2 regions of the Pseudomonas sp. O230 genome follow, and region 2 is predicted to be linked to the other one. Evidence: riboswitches for the same ligand, from Rfam matches in the RefSeq annotation. Region 2 holds a riboswitch; the other holds the start of a gene.
What was found. Region 2 has a riboswitch for cobalamin ahead of ACI77H_RS27650 (CbtB domain-containing protein). Riboswitches for the same ligand answer to the same signal wherever they lie in the genome.

Region 1: another riboswitch for cobalamin. It lies ahead of cobO (cob(I)yrinic acid a,c-diamide adenosyltransferase); the one in region 2 lies ahead of ACI77H_RS27650 (CbtB domain-containing protein).

Annotation. Positions count from the first base shown of each region.
Region 1 is NZ_JBJGXN010000002.1:487,809-497,748, forward strand. It holds gene cobC (alpha-ribazole phosphatase family protein) at 1-1, opposite strand, end outside; gene cobT (nicotinate-nucleotide--dimethylbenzimidazole phosphoribosyltransferase) at 1-1,053, opposite strand, end outside; gene cobU (bifunctional adenosylcobinamide kinase/adenosylcobinamide-phosphate guanylyltransferase) at 1,050-1,571, opposite strand; gene ACI77H_RS05565 (cobyric acid synthase) at 1,693-3,144, opposite strand; gene cobD (threonine-phosphate decarboxylase CobD) at 3,141-4,133, opposite strand; gene cbiB (adenosylcobinamide-phosphate synthase CbiB) at 4,126-5,034, opposite strand; gene bluB (5,6-dimethylbenzimidazole synthase) at 5,031-5,681, opposite strand; gene ACI77H_RS05585 (cobyrinate a,c-diamide synthase) at 5,678-7,045, opposite strand; gene cobO (cob(I)yrinic acid a,c-diamide adenosyltransferase) at 7,042-7,653, opposite strand; cobalamin riboswitch at 7,733-7,967, opposite strand; gene ACI77H_RS05595 (hypothetical protein) at 8,122-8,706, shown strand; gene ACI77H_RS05600 (PQQ-dependent sugar dehydrogenase) at 8,775-9,940, shown strand, end outside.
Region 2 is NZ_JBJGXN010000014.1:106,154-116,093, reverse strand. It holds gene cobN (cobaltochelatase subunit CobN) at 1-442, opposite strand, end outside; gene cobW (cobalamin biosynthesis protein CobW) at 446-1,507, opposite strand; cobalamin riboswitch at 1,603-1,816, opposite strand; cobalamin riboswitch at 2,005-2,233, shown strand; gene ACI77H_RS27650 (CbtB domain-containing protein) at 2,353-2,562, shown strand; gene ACI77H_RS27645 (CbtA family protein) at 2,574-3,278, shown strand; gene ACI77H_RS27640 (cobalamin biosynthesis protein) at 3,275-3,700, shown strand; gene cobM (precorrin-4 C(11)-methyltransferase) at 3,772-4,518, shown strand; gene nfuA (Fe-S biogenesis protein NfuA) at 4,588-5,172, opposite strand; gene ACI77H_RS27625 (acyltransferase family protein) at 5,230-6,264, opposite strand; gene ACI77H_RS27620 (fatty acid cis/trans isomerase) at 6,449-8,746, opposite strand; gene metH (methionine synthase) at 8,903-9,940, shown strand, end outside.

The sequences.
Region 1 (9,940 bases), on a different contig from region 2:
TGCCGGACGATCCGCCACGGCGGCTTCAGCGAAGGTCGCCATTTGCCCGTGAAGGTCACACGCCAGGCGCAGCAACGGCACGGCCAACGCCGCACCGCTACCCTCGCCCAAGCGCAGGCCGAGGTCCAGCAAGGGCTCGGCGTGCAGGGTTTCCAGCACATGGCGATGACCCGGTTCGGCACCGCGATGTCCGAACAACAGCCACTCGCGGCAGTGCGGATTCAAGCGCACCACCACCACCGCGGCGACGCTGCAAATGAACCCGTCCACCAGCACCGCGACACCTTCCTGGGCACACGCCAGATAAGCGCCCACCAGTGCAGCGATTTCAAAACCGCCGAGGTTGAACAGGGTTTGCAGCGCATCGTCGCGCTGAGCGCTGTGCAAGGCTAAAGCACGCTCGATGACCTGAGCTTTATGACTGACACCCGCCGCGTTCAGGCCGGTGCCCGGCCCCGTCAGGTGCACCACCGGGCAATCCAGCAAGGCACAGGCCAATGCGCTGGCCGCCGTGGTGTTGCCGATGCCCATTTCGCCGCCAATGAACAACTGCGCGCCCGCTGCCATGGCGCGCTGCACGCTGTCTCGACCGGCCTGCAAGGCGCGTTCGCCCTGAGCTTGAGTCATGGCTGGGCCGTTAACAAAATTCGCGGTACCAGCACCGATGTTCAAGTGACGCACGCCCGGCAGATCCAACGACGGCGTGACCGTGCCGAGGTCGACCACTTCCAGGGACGCGCCGAGCTGACGCGCCAACACACTGATCGCCGCGCCACCGCTGACAAAATTGTGCAGCATCTGCCCGGTGACTTCCTGGGGGAACGCCGACACACCTTCGGCGACCACGCCATGGTCACCGGCAAAAATTGCGATCCACAGCTGATCCAGGCGTGGCTTGACCTGCCCCTGCAATCCCGCCAACTGCACCGCCACCGACTCCAGCCGTCCGAGGGAACCGGCCGGTTTGGTCAATTGCTGTTGGCGGGCTTCGGCCTGCTCGACGGCTTGGGCATCGATCGGCTTGCACGGGTTCAGCCACCAGGATTGAGTCATAACGCGGTTCCTTTCAGAGTCAGGGGCAGGCCGGCGACGGTCAGGACGACTCGCTGACAGCGCTCGGCCAAAGCTTGATGCAGCCAACCGGCTTCATCGACGTAGCGGCGAGTCAATTCGCCCAGCGGCACGACACCCATTCCGGTCTCGTTGCTGACAAAAATGATTTCACCCGGCAATTGCGCCAGGCACTCCAGCAGCGCTTCGCGTTCGGCCGTCAGACGCTCGGCGTCGTCGAGCATCAGCAGATTGGTCATCCACAGGGTCAGGCAATCCACCAGCAGGCAACGCTCGGCGCTGGCGGTTTCGCGCAGCACGCGGGCCAGCTCAACGGGTTCTTCGATCAGCGCCCATTCGACCGGACGACGGGCGCGGTGATGGGCGACCCGCTCGTTCATTTCACCGTCCAGCGCTTGGCTGGTGGCGATGTAGGTCACCGGGAGCTGGCTGTCTGCTGCCAGTTTTTCGGCCAGACGACTTTTGCCGGAACGGGCGCCGCCGAGGATCAGTTGCAGCATGGTTCATTCCTTAAAATCTTTGGTGTAGCGACTGCCGCCTTCGCAAGCAAGCCCGCTCCCACAGGTGATCGCATTCCAATGTGGGAGCGGGCTTGCTCGCGAAGGGGCCAGTCCGGTCAACTTAAATCCCGCAGAGCTCACGCAACAGCCGGGTATCGAGATGCTTCTCCACCAAATCCGCCAAGCGCTCGATATCGCGCTCACGCAACCCGTGGTAATCCACATCCTGTACGTCCTGCAAACCCGCCCAACGCAACAGCGCACTGCACGCGGCCGGCGATTCGAACAGGCCATGCAGGTAGGTGCCAAAAATCTGCCCGTCGCCACTTTGTGCGCCATCGCAGCGGCCATCGTCCAACTGCACGGCGGCGTTTTCCAGAGCCGGCCCGGTGGTCACGCCGGCATGAATTTCGTAGCCGCTGACCGGCGCATCTTCCAGCGCCAGGCGCCCGCGCACATTGCGCAACTGCTTCTCTTCTTCCAGTTGCGTTTCGAACGCCAGCAACCCCAAACCGGCACTGGAACCCGGCGCACCTTCGAGGCCCAACGGATCGTGCACCTGCTCGCCGAGCATTTGCAGGCCACCGCAAATACCCAGGACTTTTCCGCCGTAGCGCAAATGGCGGGCGATGGCGGTTTCCCAGCCGTTGGCGCGCAGGTACGCGAGGTCGCTGCGCACGCTTTTCGAGCCGGGAAGAATGATCAGGTCGGCGGGTGGAATCGCCTGACCGGGACCGATGAATTGCAGGTCGACTTGCGGGTGCAGGCGCAGCGGATCGAAGTCGGTGTGGTTGCTGATGCGCGGCAACACCGGCACCACCACTTTGAGCACCTGATCGGCCTTGTCGGTCTGGCGCTGATCGATGCCGTCCTCGGCCTCCAGGTGCAGGTCCATTACGTACGGCAGAACGCCAATCACCGGTTTGCCGGTGCGGGCCTCCAGCCAGTCGAGACCCGGTTGCAGCAGCGCAATGTCGCCGCGAAAACGGTTGATGATGAAGCCTTTGACCCGCGCCTGCTCGCTCGGCGACAGCAGTTCGAGGGTGCCGACCAAATGCGCGAACACCCCGCCGCGGTTGATATCGGCGATCAACACAACAGGGCAATCCACCGCCTCGGCGAACCCCATATTGGCGATGTCGCCGGCGCGCAGATTGATCTCGGCCGGCGAGCCCGCGCCTTCGACCATGACCACCGGATACGCCGCGCTTAGCCGCGCATGGGAGGCGAGCACCGCTTGCATGGCGATGGCTTTGTAGTCGTGATAAGCGACCGCGTTCATCGTCGTGACGGCGCGCCCATGGATGATCACCTGGGCGCCGGTGTCGCTGTTGGGCTTGAGCAGCACCGGGTTCATGTCGGTGTGCGGTTCGAGGTTGGCAGCCTGAGCCTGTACCGCTTGCGCGCGGCCGATTTCGCCACCGTCAGCGGTCACGGCACTGTTGAGCGCCATGTTCTGCGGTTTGAACGGCACCACGCGCACGCCCTGCCGCGTGACCCAGCGACACAACGCCGTCACCAGCGTGCTTTTACCGGCGTCGGAAGTGGTGCCCTGCACCATCAGCGTAGTCATCGGCTTTCCTTGGCGTAATCGGCGAACGCTTGATCGAGTCGGTCCCAGTCAGACTCTTCGCCGGGCAGACCGAAACGCAGGCTGCTGTTGTGGATGAACAACCGCAGCAGAATGCCGCGCCGGGCCATGAACTCATGCAGCTCTTCGGCGCGCTCGGTCACCAGCCATTGAAACAACGCGCAACCGCCTTGAGGTTTGAAGCCGTGACCTTCAAGCAACAGCGCCAGACGCTCGCTGGCTGCTTCGGTACGCAGACGCTGTCTGGCGTGGCCTTCGGTATCCTGCAAACACGCTTGGCCCAGCACACGAGTCGGTCCGCTGACGGCCCAGGGACCGACTTGTTCGGCGAGCAACTTGAGCAACTTGCGCTCCGCCAGCACGAACCCCAAACGCACCCCGGCCAGACCAAAAAACTTGCCGAAGGATCGCAGCACAATCAAGCCGACCAGATGGGCACACGGCGCCAGGCTCAACTGCGGCGTGTTGTCCATGAACGCTTCGTCGACCACCAGCCAGCCACCGCGTTGCGCCAGCCTGGAATGCCAGTCGAGCAGACGGCTCGGGGTCAGGCTCAGGCCCGTCGGATTATTCGGGTTGACCACCACCAGCACGTCGAGGCTGTCGAGGAAGAAGTCGACCTCCTGCTCCAGCACTTCACGCACGATGTAGCCGTTGCGGCGCCAGGCTTCGGCGTGCTCGGCGTAACACGGCGACAGCACGCCAACTTTGCCAACCCGACGCAAACGCGGCAGCAACTGGATCGCCATTTGCGAACCGGCCACCGGCAACACCTGCGCGGCACCGTAATAATCACAGGCGGCCTGCTCCAGACCGTCATCGGTTTCCGGCAACCGCGCCCAGGCGCGCAATGGAATGTCCGGGACCGGAAACGGCCAGGGCGCGAGGCCGCTGGACAGGTCAAGCCAATCGGCTTCGGCGATGCCGTATTCGAGCGCGGCCTTGCGCAAACGTCCACCGTGTTCAAGCATAGAATTCAGCTCCCACGCAGAGAATCAGCAGCCATAACCATACCCCGCGCTGGACCAATTGCCAGCCGCGGTCGATGGCGTCGGCGTCCGCCGGTACACCTTCGCCCAGCTGCGGACGTTGATGCAATTCACCGTGATAAATCGCCGCCCCGCCCAGCTCGACACCCAACGCACCGGCACCTGCGGCCATCACCGGACCGGCATTCGGGCTGTCCCAGGTCGGGCCTTGGGTGCGCCAGCATTTCAGGGCGAGCCGGGTTTTGCCCAGCAGCGCGTAGGTCAATGCCACCAGCCGCGCAGGAATGTAGTTGAGCACGTCGTCGATCTTCGCCGCGGCCCAGCCGAAACGTTCGAAGCGTTCGTTGCGGTAGCCCCACATCGCATCCAGCGTATTGCTCAATCGGTAGAGCACCACGCCAGGCGCACCGGCCACGGCAAACCAGAACAACGCGGCAAACACCGCGTCGCTGCCGTTCTCCAGGACCGATTCGGTGGCGGCGCGGGCGACTTCGGTTTGATCCAGTTCGCTGGTCTGGCGACTGACCAGATAGCCGACGCGTTTGCGCGCCTCGTCCAGATCATCGCTGCGTAGCGCCTTGGCGACCGGCTCGACATGCTCACCAAGACTGCGCAGGCCGAGGGCGCAATAGAGCGCGAGAATCTCGACGAGCCAGCCGACATAAGGCGCCCAGGAGAAAGCGGTGGCGAGCAAGGTCAGCGGCAACACCGCGATCACCCATGCCGTGACGCCGTGGCTACGCCAGCCGCGCCCGCCACCATTGAAACGTTGCTCGATGCGGTCGGCAAGACGGCCGAACGCCACCAGCGGATGCCAGCGTTTGGGTTCACCCAGCAGCGCATCCAGCGCAACCGCGGCGACACTCAACAACGCCACACTCATTGACTCACTCCCCAATAATTTTCGTACAACAATTCACTGAGCGGACGCGCTTGCGCCCAGCCTTCGAGTACCAGCATCGGCGCCGGATAGAATTCCTTGACCGGGCCAAGGCAAAGAACTGCCAACGGCTTGGCCCCGGCGGGCAAACCCAGCAGGTCGGCCAGGGCTTGCGGCTCGAATAGAGAAACCCAGCCCATGCCGAGCCCTTCGGCACGGGACGCCAGCCACAGGTTCTGGATCGCGCAGGACAACGAGGCCATGTCCATTTCCGGCAGGGTGCGACGGCCAAAGATGTGCCGCTCGCGATCGTCCATCAACGCGGCGACCAGCACCTCGGCGCAGTCATTGATGCCTTCAACTTTCAGCTTCATGAATTCGTCGGTGCGTTCGCCTAGGGCTTCGGCGGTGCGCATGCGTTCTTCTTCCACCAACCGCTGGATCTGGCCACGCAGGGTGCGGTCGCTGATGCGGATGAATCGCCAGGGCTGCATCAGGCCGACGCTTGGCGCCTGATGTGCGGCTTCGAGCAGGCGCCGGAGCAACTCCGGTTCGACGGTGCCGCCGCTGAAGTGGCGCATGTCGCGGCGTTCGGCGATGGCCCGATAAACAGCATCGCGCTCGGCTTCACTGAAGGCGTTGTCGGTCATGGCCTCTTCGCTGGCAAGCCAGCTCCCACAATTGATCGATGTGATCCCGCCCCCCCAGCGTCCGCACGGTCAGGCGCAAACAATGCGGCAACCGCTGATGGATTGGACGGAAAATAAAAATGCACATAAGAAGCGGTCATCCGCCCCTCCCGATAAACCGCTTCCGCCCCGCGCCCGCCATTCGGGCTGAGGCCACGGGCAATAGGCTCAAGTTCAGTGCTGGTCAGCGAATGGTGATAGGTGTGCCCGCGCAGCGAACCTTCCGGCAACTCGACCGCCTGCAACGCCAGCGCCGCCAGGCGCTTTTGCATCACCGCATCACCGCGAAGCAAACCGACCAGCTCAGCGCGCGTGCCTTCGACGTCGGTCAGCGAATCGAGCAAATACAACATGCCGCCGCACTCGGCCAGCAATGGTTTGCCCGCCGCGTGGTGAGCGCGAATGGCGTTGAGCATTTGACTGTTCCGTGACAGCGCCACATGGTGCAATTCCGGGTAGCCGCCCGGCAGATAGAGGCTGTCAGCCGCCGGCAATTGCGTGTCGCGGATCGGCGAGAAAAATGACAATTCGGCGCCCATGGCTCGCAGCAGATCCAGGCTCGCGCCGTAGGTGAAGGCGAAGGCTTCATCACGGGCCACGGCGATGCGCACACCTTTGAGCAACGGCTCGGCAGTGATCACATCCGGCGCGGCGAATTCGACCGCCGGTGGCAGCGCGACCTCGCAACTGCTGGCCAGCGCGTTGGCGGCTGCGTCGAGGCGATGATCGAGATCGTTCAACTCGCTGGCCTGAACCAGACCGAGGTGCCGACTCGGCAATTCGATCCCGGTTTCCCGGGACAAGGCGCCGTACCAGCGCAAACCTTCAGTGAGGCTGCCTTCTAGCAATTGCGCATGCCGCAAGGTGCCGACGCGGTTGGCCAGCACCCCGGCGAACGGCAAGTCCGGCTGATACTTCGCCAGCCCCAACGCAAGCGCGCCGAAGGTCTGCGCCATCGCCGTGCCGTCGATCACCCCGAGCACCGGCACACCGAAGTGCCGCGCCAGGTCAGCGCTCGACGGCGTGCCGTCGAACAGCCCCATGACGCCTTCGATCAGGATCAGATCCGCTTCACCGGCGGCTTCCCACAACAGTCGACGACTTTCCTGCTCGCCGACCATCCACATGTCCAGTTGATACACCGGTGCACCGCTGGCGCGCTCGAGAATCATCGGATCGAGAAAGTCCGGGCCGCATTTGAACACGCGGACCTTGCGCCCCTGATTGCGATGCAAACGGGCCAGCGCAGCGGTGACGGTGGTCTTGCCCTGTCCGGAGGCCGGCGCGGCAATCAAGACCGCCGGGCAATGACGTGGTTGATTCACAGCTCGACGCCTTTTTGCGCTTTGATCCCGGCCTGGAACGCATGCTTGATCACGCCCATTTCGGTGACGGTGTCAGCCAGCTCGATCATTTCCGGCTTGGCGCCGCGACCGGTGACGACCACGTGTTGCATCGGCGGACGTGCCTGCAAGTCACTGAGCACCTGATCGAGATCGAGGTAACCGTGCTTGAGGGCGATGTTCAGTTCATCGAGCACCACCAGGCCGATCGAGGGATCGCGTAGCAGTTCGCGGGACACTTCCCACGCCGCTTCGGCGGCGGCGATGTCGCGCTGGCGATCCTGGGTCTCCCAGGTAAAACCCTCGCCCATCACATGAAACCGTACCTGCTCCGGGAAACGCCGGAAGAACAACTCTTCGCCCGTGCTGTTGCGCCCCTTGATGAACTGCACCACGCCACACTGCATGCCATGGCCCAACGAGCGGGCGAGCATGCCGAACGCCGAGCTGCTTTTGCCTTTGCCGTTGCCGGTCAGCACCAGCAGCAGGCCGCATTCATTCGGGGAGTTGGCGATGCGTTCGTCGATCACGGCTTTTTTGCGCAGCATGCGCGCCAGATGGCGTTCGTCACGATCGGGGGTATCAGTCATGGGGAGCTCTCCGTTGAGGCTGGATAACGGCGGGCAGGCACAAGAATAGACGGCAAGAAGCCTGGCATCGCCCACCGTGATGCCGCTGGATGGATCAGGCCGGTCTCCGGGCTCATGAGCGGCGTTGGCCTGACTGCGCGCCTTCCCATATCGATGATCGACACAGTGGCTCAAGGCGCAGTCTTCACTCATTTACCGTTGCGGGGGCAGCGCCGGGATCGTGGTTCTTCATTCATCGAATGAACGCACTCACCGGCTTCCCTGTTTCACTCTGTCGACCGACGTCACAGAGCACCTGAAACAAGCCGCGAAGGTTAGAGGGTTGGGGGTGGAGCGTCAATTAAAGCCGGGGCGCCGCTGGGCGAATAACTGCCACTGATCAATAAAATGACGCCAATCTTGTGCCACGCTCTCAGCAGTGATATCAAAGCGCCACAACCTGACAACACAATAACAAGGGTGAGCCACATGCAAGGCATGATCATCAGCAATCCGAAGCTGGAATTCCTGCGCCCGGTGCTGGAGCGCTGGTTTGACTGTATCGACCGCTACAACGCGGTGCGCGGCGACAACGACACGCCTTACTGGTACGACGAAAAAGCCAACCTAGGCTTGCTCTCGGCCGCCGCGTGGATGGCGGAAATGGTCACGCTTCAACAGACACCCACCCGCAAACACAACGAGGAAGGCGAACGCAACGCCCGCGCCGACCTGTTCATTGCCACCAGCGAAGAACGCGCCTACCTTCAAGTCACGCAGCGTTGGCCACGGGTCAACGGCCTGAACCTGACACAGGCCCTGGCCGATATCACCAGCGACGCCAAGCGCATCAGCTACGCCAGCGACCTGAAACTCGGCTGCCTGTTCGTCGCGCCGCAAAAGGCCCAGCACGGCGCCACCCCGGAAGAACTGCAGGACATGGTCGACGACCTGCAAAAGGAACACACCTGCGCTGTCGCCTGGTATTTCCCCTACGCCTACCGCAAGTTGCGCAACGAAGCGGGCAACTATCACCCCGGTATCGCCGTGCTGTTCAAGGAAGCTCGTGGCTGAGTGGTTGAACCATCGCGGGCTTGCGCTTCTCTACTGATCAGGTCACTGCATTTATAGGGAAGATCAGCATGCGCAAGCCCCAGCTCGTTCTCATCATCGCTCTCGCCGGAGGGCTCGCCGCCTGCGGTGAAACATCCAGCCTGCAAGTCTCCGACGGCACCGGCCCGTCACCCAAACTGCCGGAACCGAACAAGACCCTGATCCCGACTGTGAACATCGCCCCGGCGATCGGCTGGCCGGACGGTGTGAAACCTGTGGCCGCTGCGGGAACGCAAGTGGCGGCCTTTGCTGAAAACCTCGATCACCCGCGTTGGCTGTACGTGCTGCCAAACGGCGATGTGCTCGTCGCCGAGACCAATGCGCCACCCAAACCCGACGATGGCAAAGGCGTTAAAGGCTGGGTCATGAAGAAAGTCATGGGCCGCGCCGGTGCGGGCGTCCCGAGTCCGAACCGCATCACGTTGCTGCGCGACAAGGACCACGATGGCATCGCCGAAACCCGCTCGGTGTTTCTGGAAAACCTCAATTCGCCCTTCGGCATGACGCTGGTTGGAAATGACCTGTATGTCGCTGACACGGACCGCTTACTGCGTTTCCACTATGAAGTCGGCGACACGGCTATCAAATCGCAGCCGATCAAAGTGGTCGATCTACCGGGGGGTACGCTGAATCACCACTGGACCAAAAACGTCATCGCCAGCAAGGACGGCAGCAAGCTCTACGTCACGGTGGGCTCCAACAGCAACGTCGCCGAAAACGGCATGGACCAGGAAGTAGGTCGCGCGGCGATCTGGGAAGTGGATCGCGCCACCGGCAACCATCGGATCTTCGCCTCAGGCCTGCGCAATCCCAACGGCATGGCGTGGGAACCGCAGAGCGGCGCGTTGTGGACGGCCGTCAACGAGCGGGATGAAATCGGCAGCGACCTGGTGCCGGACTACATCACCTCGGTCAAGGACGGCGCATTCTATGGCTGGCCGTTCAGTTATTACGGTCAGCACGTCGACTTTCGCGTCGAGCCGCAAAACCCGGACCTGGTGGCCAAGGCTATCGCACCGGACTACGCGGTCGGCCCGCATACCGCATCACTGGGCCTGACGTTTGCTGATGGCAACACGCTGCCAGCGCAATTCAAGGACGGCGCGTTCATTGGCCAGCACGGTTCGTGGAACCGCAAGCCGCACAGTGGTTACAAAGTGATTTTCGTGCCGTTCAGTGCCGGCAAACCGACCGG
Region 2 (9,940 bases):
TGGCCATGCCCCCCTGGCGCAGGTAATGCCAGAGCCGGTCGCGGTCTTGCGCAACCACCGTGCTCAGGTCGCTGAGCTCCGGGTCCGGGCGATCATCGCCGGGCACCAGAATCAGTTGCACCCCGCGCTCGGACAACTCGACCAACCGCTCGACGCCGTAGCGCCAATACGCGATGCCGCCGTGCAACGAGATCAAAATCACCTTGGCATGACGCAGCACTTCGTCGACATACAAGTCGACCGAGGCGTGGTTCTGCACCTGCATCGGGTTGGCCAGACGCACGCTCGGATAATCGTCCGGCAACTGCTGCGCGGCTTCGGCGAGCAGCGCAAGGCTGGAATCGCCGCTGCACAGGATCACCAGTTCGGCGGGGGTTTGTCCAAGGTCGGCGATGTTGTCATCCGAGACGAAACCGCCGGGCTGGGTCCTGAGCAGGTGCATGGGTTAAACGCTGAGCGCGGCGCGCAGTTGCGCTTCGAGTTGCGCGGCGTCGAGTTCCTGGCCGATCAACACCAGACGCGTGGTGCGCGCTTCGTCGGCGCCCCACTGACGGTCGAAATGCTTGTCGAAACGCGTGCCCACGCCCTGAATCAACAGGCGCATCGGTTTGTTCGGGATCGCCGCGAATCCTTTGACCCGCAGGATGCCGTGCTTGACCACCAGTTGAGTCAGCGCGTCCATCAGCAAACTTTCATCGGCTTGCGGCAGTTCGATGGAAATGGAGTCGAACGCGTCGTGATCGTGGTCATCTTCGCCTTCATGATGGTGATCGTGATGGCTGTGACGGCTGTCGATGTGTTCTTCGGAGCCGGCACCGAGACCGATCAGCACGTCCAGCGGCAGGCGACCGCTGCTGGCTTCGATGACTTTGACTGCCGGTGGCAACTCTTCGGCGACTTCCAGGCGCACGCGGGCCAGGTCTTCAGGGCTGATCAGGTCGGCCTTGTTGAGAATCACCAGATCGGCGCTGGCCAGTTGGTCGGCGAACAACTCGTGCAGCGGCGATTCGTGATCCAGGTTCGGATCGAGTTTGCGCTGGGCGTCCACTTGATCCGGGAACGCGGCGAAAGTGCCAGCGGCAACGGCTGGGCTGTCGACCACGGTGATCACCGCGTCAACGGTGCAGGCACTGCGGATTTCCGGCCACTGGAAGGCTTGAACCAGCGGCTTTGGCAGGGCCAGACCCGAGGTTTCGATCAGGATGTGATCGAGGTCGCCGCGACGGGCTACCAGTTCACGCATCACCGGGAAGAATTCTTCCTGAACGGTGCAGCACAGGCAGCCGTTGGCCAGTTCGTAGACGCGGCCGTTGGCTTCTTCTTCGGTGCAACCGATCGAGCACTGCTTGAGGATTTCACCGTCGATGCCCAGCTCGCCGAACTCGTTGACGATCACCGCGATGCGGCGGCCTTGCGCGTTGTCGAGCATGTGCCGCAGCAAGGTGGTTTTGCCCGAGCCGAGGAAGCCGGTAACGATGGTGACGGGGAGTTTGGCCAGTGTTTTCATCGGATGCCCTTTGGCAAGGTGGCGGGCGTACGGGACGACGACCGCAACGACAGGCGCGCGGAAGAGTTCGCCACCGGATCACCCCGCCCGGTTGTAGTGAGAATTCGTATCGAGGCAGGTCTCCTGGCTGACGGTGTGCCTGTCGCGAGACTGGCGTTGGCTGCGCCTTCCCGCGGGCTCCAGGGCTGGAGCGTGCAGTGGCGTGGCAGCGAACATCACCGTTCACAGTTGCGGGGGCAGCCGCGGCATCGACCGCGTTCCCTTCTTAGCTCCGGCAGACGCCGGAGAACCTCGAATGCTCAAGGCTACGCATCGTCTTGGGGCGGGTCAATGTTCGCTTGAGATCTGCAGAGGCAGGAATGCCGCCTTCGCGAGCAAGCCCGCTCCCACCCGGGAGCGCATTCCAAAATGTAGGGGCAGGCTTGCTCGCGAAGGGCGCGCACCGGTCTCGAGTTGAGAACCCCTGCCAATTGACGCCCAACCCCCGCCCATGCTCTCCTACACACCTTGTTACGGGTGCCCTTCACAGGGTGAAACGGGAAACCGGTGAATCATGTGCTTTACTCAAAGCCATGTCAGTCCGGTGCTGCCCCCGCAACGGTAAGCGAGCGAAGAATCAAATCCACTGTGCCAGCAGTTTGGTATGGGAAGGTGGTTCTTGCAGGTTTCGGCTGACGCCCAAGCCCCTCGTGAGCCCGGAGACCGGCCCGCAACACAAAGTGACGATTACGTTCACTGAATAACAAACCCGCGGTGGGCGGGCGCTGTTTGAACCTCTGCGAGCCCGATTCGCAGGGGTCTTCCATGCGCTCTATTCACCCGCTGACAGACCAGAGGGAAGCGCCATGTCGATCATCAGCAGCACCGGCCCGAGCAGTACCGATAAGAGCTCCGCCAGCACCACCCCTGCCACCCTGGCTCAACGCCTGACCGCCGCCGTTTGTGCGTCGATCCTGGGCGCGTGCCTGGTGTACTTTGCCGGTTTCTCACACATCGAAGCGGTGCACAATGCCGCACACGATACCCGTCACAGCTCCGCTTTCCCGTGCCATTGAGACCTGCTGACATGATCAAGCGTATTGCGCAAACCGCAGGTTTCACCGGGCTGCTGGCCGCCCTGTTGCTGACCCTGCTGCAAAGTTTCTGGGTCGCTCCACTGATTCTGCAGGCCGAGACTTACGAAAAATCCGAGCCGGCCGCTGTTGCAGTTCATGAACACGCCGCCGGTGCCGCCGCTCACACCCACGACGCCGAAGCCTGGGAGCCGGAAGACGGCTGGCAGCGCGTGCTGTCCACCACGGGTGGCAACCTGGTGGTTGCCGTCGGTTTTGCGCTGATGCTCGCTGGCCTCTACACCTTGCGCGCACCGACCAAAACCTCCCAGGGCCTGCTCTGGGGCCTGGCCGGTTACGCAACTTTCGTCCTCGCACCAACCCTCGGTCTGCCACCGGAACTGCCAGGCACAACGGCGGCGGATCTGGCACAACGGCAAATCTGGTGGATCGGCACCGCAGCGTCCACTGCGGTTGGCATCGCGCTGATCGTATTCAGCCGTCACTGGCTGATGAAGATTCTCGGCGTGGCCATTCTGGCGGTTCCACACGTGATCGGCGCACCGCAACCGCAAGTGCACTCGATGCTTGCACCGGAAGCCCTGGAAACCCAGTTCAAAATCGCTTCGCAGCTGACCAACATGGGATTCTGGCTGGCTCTGGGCCTGATCAGCGCCTGGTTGTTCCGCCGCAAAAGCGATGGCCAATACCACGCATGACCAACACCCGCACAGCGCCGACGTTAGTGGTCGGCCTGGGCTGCCAGCGCGGCTGCCCTGTCAGCACGCTGCGGGCGTTACTCGATCAGGCGTTACAGGCGCATCACATCAAACTTCACCAGATCAAGGCCCTGGCCAGCATCGACCTGAAGCGTGATGAACCTGGCCTGATCGAACTCGCTGCACAACTCGAACTGCCGCTGACGTACTTCAGCAGTGAACAACTGGCCGGTTTTCAACCGCGACTCAGCCACCGCTCGGACATCGCCTTCGAACGCACCGGCTGCTATGGCGTAGCAGAAAGTGCCGCCCTCGCCCTTGCCGAACAACTGGCCCAGGCGCCGGCAAAACTGCTCATTTCGCGACAAAAATATGCTCAGGCCACCCTGGCATTGGCCTGCGCCGCGCAAAATCCCCGATAATCCTCGCCCTCGATCATGAGCAATCTTCATCTGAAGCCTTGCCCAACCCCTTTTTCAGACAGGAAACGACGATGACCGTCTACTTCATTGGCGCAGGTCCCGGCGACCCGGAACTGATCACCGTCAAAGGCCAACGCCTGATCCGCAGCTGCCCGGTGATCATCTACGCCGGCTCACTGGTGCCCACCGCCGTACTGGAAGGACACAACGCCGAACAGGTGGTCAACAGCGCTGAACTGCACCTGGAACAGATCATCGAACTGATCAAAAACGCCCATGCCAACGGCCAGGACGTGGCTCGGGTGCATTCCGGCGATCCGAGTCTGTATGGCGCGATCGGCGAGCAGATTCGCTACCTGCGTGAGCTCGACATTCCGTTTGAAATCATCCCCGGTGTTACCGCGACAGCGGCGTGTGCGGCACTTTTGGGGGCGGAGCTGACCTTGCCGGACGTGTCACAGAGCGTGATTCTGACTCGCTACGCCGACAAGACTGCGATGCCGGCGGGTGAGGAGCTGGGGAGTCTGGCGCAGCATGGGGCGACCATGGCCATTCATTTGGGGGTGAATCATCTGCAGAAAATCCTGATCGAATTGCTGCCGCATTACGGCGCGGATTGCCCGATTGCGGTGATTCATCGGGCGAGCTGGCCTGATCAGGATTGGGTGGTGGGGACGATTGCGGATATTGCCGGGAAGGTTGAGGCCAAGGGGTTTCGTCGGACGGCGTTGATTCTGGTGGGTCGAGTGTTGGGTAGTGATCAATTCAGCGAGTCGTCGCTGTACCGTGCCGGGCATGCACATCTCTACAGACCATAGAGCCCTTGAAAATCACCCATAAAAAAACGGCGCTCACGGGGCGCCGTTTTTCATGTCGCAGCGAACACCTTAGTAGTAGGCGTTTTCTTTCTGCGTGTGGTCAGTCACATCACGAACACCCTTGAGCTCGGGAACACGCTCGAGCAAGGTGCGCTCGATGCCTTCACGCAGGGTGACGTCTGCCTGGCCGCAGCCCTGGCAACCGCCGCCGAACTTCAACACGGCGATACCGTCATCGACCACATCGATCAGGCTGACCTGACCGCCGTGGCTGGCCAGCCCCGGATTGATCTCGGTTTGCAGGTAATAGTTGATGCGCTCGTTGATCGGGCTGTCGGCGTTGACCATCGGGACTTTGGCGTTTGGCGCCTTGATGGTCAGCTGGCCGCCCATGCGGTCGGTGGCGTAGTCGACAACCGCGTCGTCGAGGAAAGCTTCGCTGAACGAGTCGATGTACGCGGTAAAGCTTTTCAGCCCCAGCGCGGTGTCTTCGGATTTTTCTTCGCCCGGCTTGCAATAAGCAATGCAGGTTTCGGCGTACTGGGTGCCAGGCTGGGTGATGAAGACGCGGATGCCGATGCCCGGGGTGTTCTGCTTGGAGAGCAGATCAGCCAGGTAATCGTGGGCGGCGTCGGTAATGGTAATAGCGGTCATGGAAACTCCTCGCAGGCTTGGGCGCAGTTTACGCCAATCATCGCGCCGCACAAAGTCCTAGTATTTTTGTCGGGAAAGGGCCAGCGCTCCTGGATCCGATGATTCGCCGTCAATCCGCGCTTTAAGCCACCGATAGCTGCATTTTTCCACCCATTCGTAACTTGCCCACGACGCCAAACCAATGGTCGCGACGCACACCGTGAACATCACGTAAGCATTGATGCCATACCGTTGCGCGACAAAGCCTCCGGCCGACAGCACCAAAACGTGCATCAGGTACACCGAGTAGGAACAATCGCCGAGCACTTTGAACAATCGGCGGCCCTGGAAAAACCGCTCCAGCGCCATGCAAGCCATGACCAACACCGCGCTCGGCAGGCCCCAGGCGAAAAACCGCGGCTGCGGGGGCAACTGATAAATCGCCAGCAACGCGCCGCCAATCCCCAGCAATGGCAGCCATAGGCCGGGCTTGATCCAGCCGCGACGGTAGATCATGCCGATGGCGATCCCCAGCAGAAACTCATAAACAATGTCCGAACGGTAGAACGCGCTGATCCAGCCGTACCCCGTCCATGCCTGACACACCGCAAACAGCAACGCCGCGACGATCAGCAGCCGAACCTGCAGACGGAACAGCAGCGCCCATGCAAACAGCACGTAGAACAGCATTTCGTAATTCAGGGTCCAGCCGACGTTGAGCGTCGGATAAATCCCGTAACCGCCGGGATTTTCCGTAGGAATAAACAGCAAGGAAAGGAGGAAATGTGACCAGTTGACCGTCTGATCCGGCAACACTGGCTGTGCGAAGACCACCAGCAGCGCCATCAGCACCGTGTACAGCCAATAGGCCGGAACGATGCGGAACAGCCGATACAGCAGAAACCGCCCGGGAGGCAGCGACTTGCCCTCGGTGGACAGGAATATCACCAGCCCACTGATGACAAAGAAGATATCGACGCCCACCGCCCCCTTGTCGATGAACATCTGACCGATCGGCCCGCGAGCCTTGAAGTCGAAGAAAATCTGCATGAAATGGTGGCAAACCACCGTCCACGCCGCCAACGCGCGCAGTGCCTGTACTGAAATCAACATCGACGGCCCTCCGATCGCAATCCACACATCACCGCAGAACCCTGTAGGAGCTGGCTTGCCAGCGATGGCGGCGTCACGTTCAACATCGAGGTGACTGCGAAGACGCCATCGCCGGCAAGCCGGCTCCTCCAGGTGTGCGGTGGTGCCCATGGAGTTGGGACACCGGCGCGCCATCAAAAGTCGATCAAAGATTTTCGTAGCGGTTCATGTCCAACATGCCCTCTTCCACCGGGTCGGTTTCGTGGACGTACTGGCTCAGGTCATGGAAGTAAAACCAGAACTGCGGATGACTACGACGAATCCCCCAGCGTTCGACGATTTTCTCGAAACGATGGGCATCCTTGGCGTTTTCCATCGCCTCCACAAACGCGGGTACTTGCTCCGCGGGAATGTTGAACATGAAGTTCGGATAACTGCTGAGCACGCCGGGAAACAGGGTGAGCGTGTCGAGCCCCGGCTGATAACGCAGCGACTCGCCGAGCAGAAATGCCACGTTGCTGTGCGCGCGGTTGCGCAACAGGCTATAGACCTCACGCTTGCCGCTCGTCGTTTCAATACGCAGCATCGTTGCTTCCGGCAACTGATCGATAACTTTCAGACCGGCAGCGGGACGCGAGGTCAGACGGCTGAGCGCCTGTTCGGCACTCTGCAATGCAGGATCGATGTTTGGTCGCGAGCAATAGGCCCCGTCGCAGCGGTTGATCGGATCAGGCTGGGCGTTGAGCTCACCGTAGCGAGCCAGCAACTGCATGGCAAAGTCGCGCTTCGGGTCTTTCTCGTCGAGTTTCAGCGCCGTCGGTTTGTCGTTGTCGATAGCTTCATAGTCCAGCCACATCTTGAATTTGCCGCCGCTCTGATACCAGTCATCGAGATAGCCATCGCGTGAGTCGGCGGGCATCAGGCGCAGGAAGTTCTGCTCGGCGCCATTGCGGATCAAGTCAAAATACAGGCGCGTCTGCGCTTGATGAGAGACATTGCCGAACACATCGAAGTTGACCGCCAACTGATAATACGTGCGCTCCAGCAAGGGGAAATCGAACAGCCACATCGTTTGCGGCACGTCGCCGATCAGGCCTTTGTTCACCGAGGCGCTGTCGAAATGCCGGAAAATCGTCAGCAGCGCATTGTCGTTGCCGGCCCACAAGGTCGACCAGCTCGGCGCGGGCGCATCGGCGTAGTTGTCGCGGCGCAACGCCTCGTATTCGTTGCGCTTGTCACGGAAGTCATGCCACAGGCTCAGCACGCTGCCGACGTCGTCGTTCTGCCCCGGCATGGCCAGCAATGGCGTAGCCTGGCCGCGATAGTTCGGGTCGATGATGTAGAGGTCGTGTTCCGGCGCCTGAAACAATGCCCAGAAGTTATCGCGAATCACGTCGGTGGCAATCTGCCCGCGACACACGGGCCCGCGGATAAAGGTGCGCACGAAGTATTCGGCGTTATCGAGCATGAACTGATAGCGCGCCTGCGCCGGGATCGCCTCGAACGTGGTGAACGGATTGGCCCGGCGCTCCGGCCCGTAACCCGGCAAAGCGTTGACCTGCCAGTTGCCGTTGTAGAACAGGCTTTTGATCCGCGCCATCTTCGCCGCGCTCAGCGGGTAGGTGATGTGGGTTTTCTGCACGATCACGCCTTGCACCGGCCACAAGCGGTAGTACACCTGCGTGCCCGGATCGTCATTCGGGCGGCGCGTGTTGATCAGGTCAATCGGCTGGCCGGTGGGCGTGCGCGAGCGTACCCACTGGAAGAAATGCCCCGGCTCACCGTCCTTGAAGTAGAGATGCGCGAGAAACCAGTGCTCGAACAACCAGCGTCCTACCAGACTCTGGCGGGCGCCCGGCGAGTTGAGCAGGTTCTCCCACTGCACCACTTGCAAGGCTTCTTTCGCCGACGGCACCAGACCTTGTTCATCAATGGGCGCACCCGAGGCCAGCCAGCGTTGCAGCGTCTGGTACTGCTGATCGGTCAGGCCGGTAACCGCCAGCGGCATGCCTTCCTTCGGATGAGCGCTGGCGTAGCCGTCGAACTCGGCCGGCATCGCGCACCTGTTTTCTCGGTTCAGACCCAGGACGATGTCTTCCGGCAATTTGGCGTTGGGCGTCAGAGGCGTTTTGTGACCCAGCTCCAGCATCCTCGCCATCAACGCGGCCTGGCTGCCCTGGGCGCCGAGCACCGGATAGAAACCCTTTTGTTGCCAGGCGTGCTTGCCGAAGGCGTCATAAAACAACCGGGTCGGTGCGGCAGCCTGGCTGCGTTCACCGTCGTAGACCGGGACTTTCGACGCGCCGCGCGCTGCACCCTCGCCGCTGCCCAGGTTGAGCTGACAAGCGGCGTCATTACAGGCATGGCAGGCCACGCACTTTTCGGTGAAGATCGGTTGGATGTCGCGGCTGTAGGAAATGCCAGCAGAAATCGCCGGCTCCTGCGCTACGGCGCCCCAGCTTAAAATCAGCAATACGCTGCTGATGACGACGCGATACGACATGTCCCTGTTCCCGATCCTTGAAAAAACGCCGCGATTCTACCGGGGCAGCGCCCACACCAACATGAACGATATTCATGCAAAAACCGCACATGCTCTAAAAGCGCACAGGTTTGCTATGATCCCGCCCCTTCGTCATGGTCTTTCCGAGTAGTCCCAATGTCCGATCGCAGTGTTCGCCTTCAAGCCCTCAAGCACGCCCTCAAAGAGCGCATTCTGATTCTCGATGGCGGCATGGGCACGATGATCCAGAGCTACAAGCTCGAGGAACAGGATTACCGTGGCAAACGCTTTGCCGACTGGCCAAGCGATGTCAAAGGCAACAACGACCTGTTGGTGCTGACGCGCCCGGACGTGATTGGCGGCATCGAAAAAGCCTACCTGGATGCCGGCGCTGACATTCTGGAAACCAACACCTTCAACGCCACCCGGATTTCCATGGCCGATTACGGCATGGAAGAACTGGCCTACGAACTGAACGTAGAAGGCGCTCGCCTGGCCCGCAAGATCGCCGATGCGAAAACCCTCGAGAACCCGGACAAGCCACGCTTCGTTGCCGGCGTGCTCGGCCCGACCAGCCGCACCTGCTCGCTATCGCCGGACGTGAACAACCCCGGCTATCGCAACGTGACCTTCGATGAACTGGTGGTGAACTACACCGAGGCCACCAAAGGCCTGATCGAAGGCGGCGCCGACCTGATCCTGATCGAAACCATTTTCGACACCCTCAACGCCAAAGCCGCGATCTTCGCCGTGCAAGGGGTGTTCGAAGAGTTGGGCATCGAACTGCCGATCATGATCTCCGGGACCATCACCGACGCCTCCGGCCGCACCCTGTCAGGCCAGACCACCGAAGCGTTCTGGAACTCCGTAGCCCACGCCAAACCGATCTCGGTCGGCCTGAACTGCGCCCTCGGCGCCAGCGAGTTGCGTCCGTACCTGGAAGAACTGTCGAACAAGGCCGGTACCCACGTCTCGGCGCACCCGAACGCCGGCCTGCCGAACGAATTCGGCGAGTACGACGAACTGCCGTCGGAAACCGCCAAGGTCATCGAAGAATTCGCCCAAAGCGGTTTCCTCAACATCGTCGGCGGCTGCTGCGGCACCACGCCGGGCCACATCGAAGCCATCGCCAAAGCCGTGGCCGGTTACGCACCGCGTGAAATCCCGGACATTCCCAAGGCCTGCCGCCTCTCC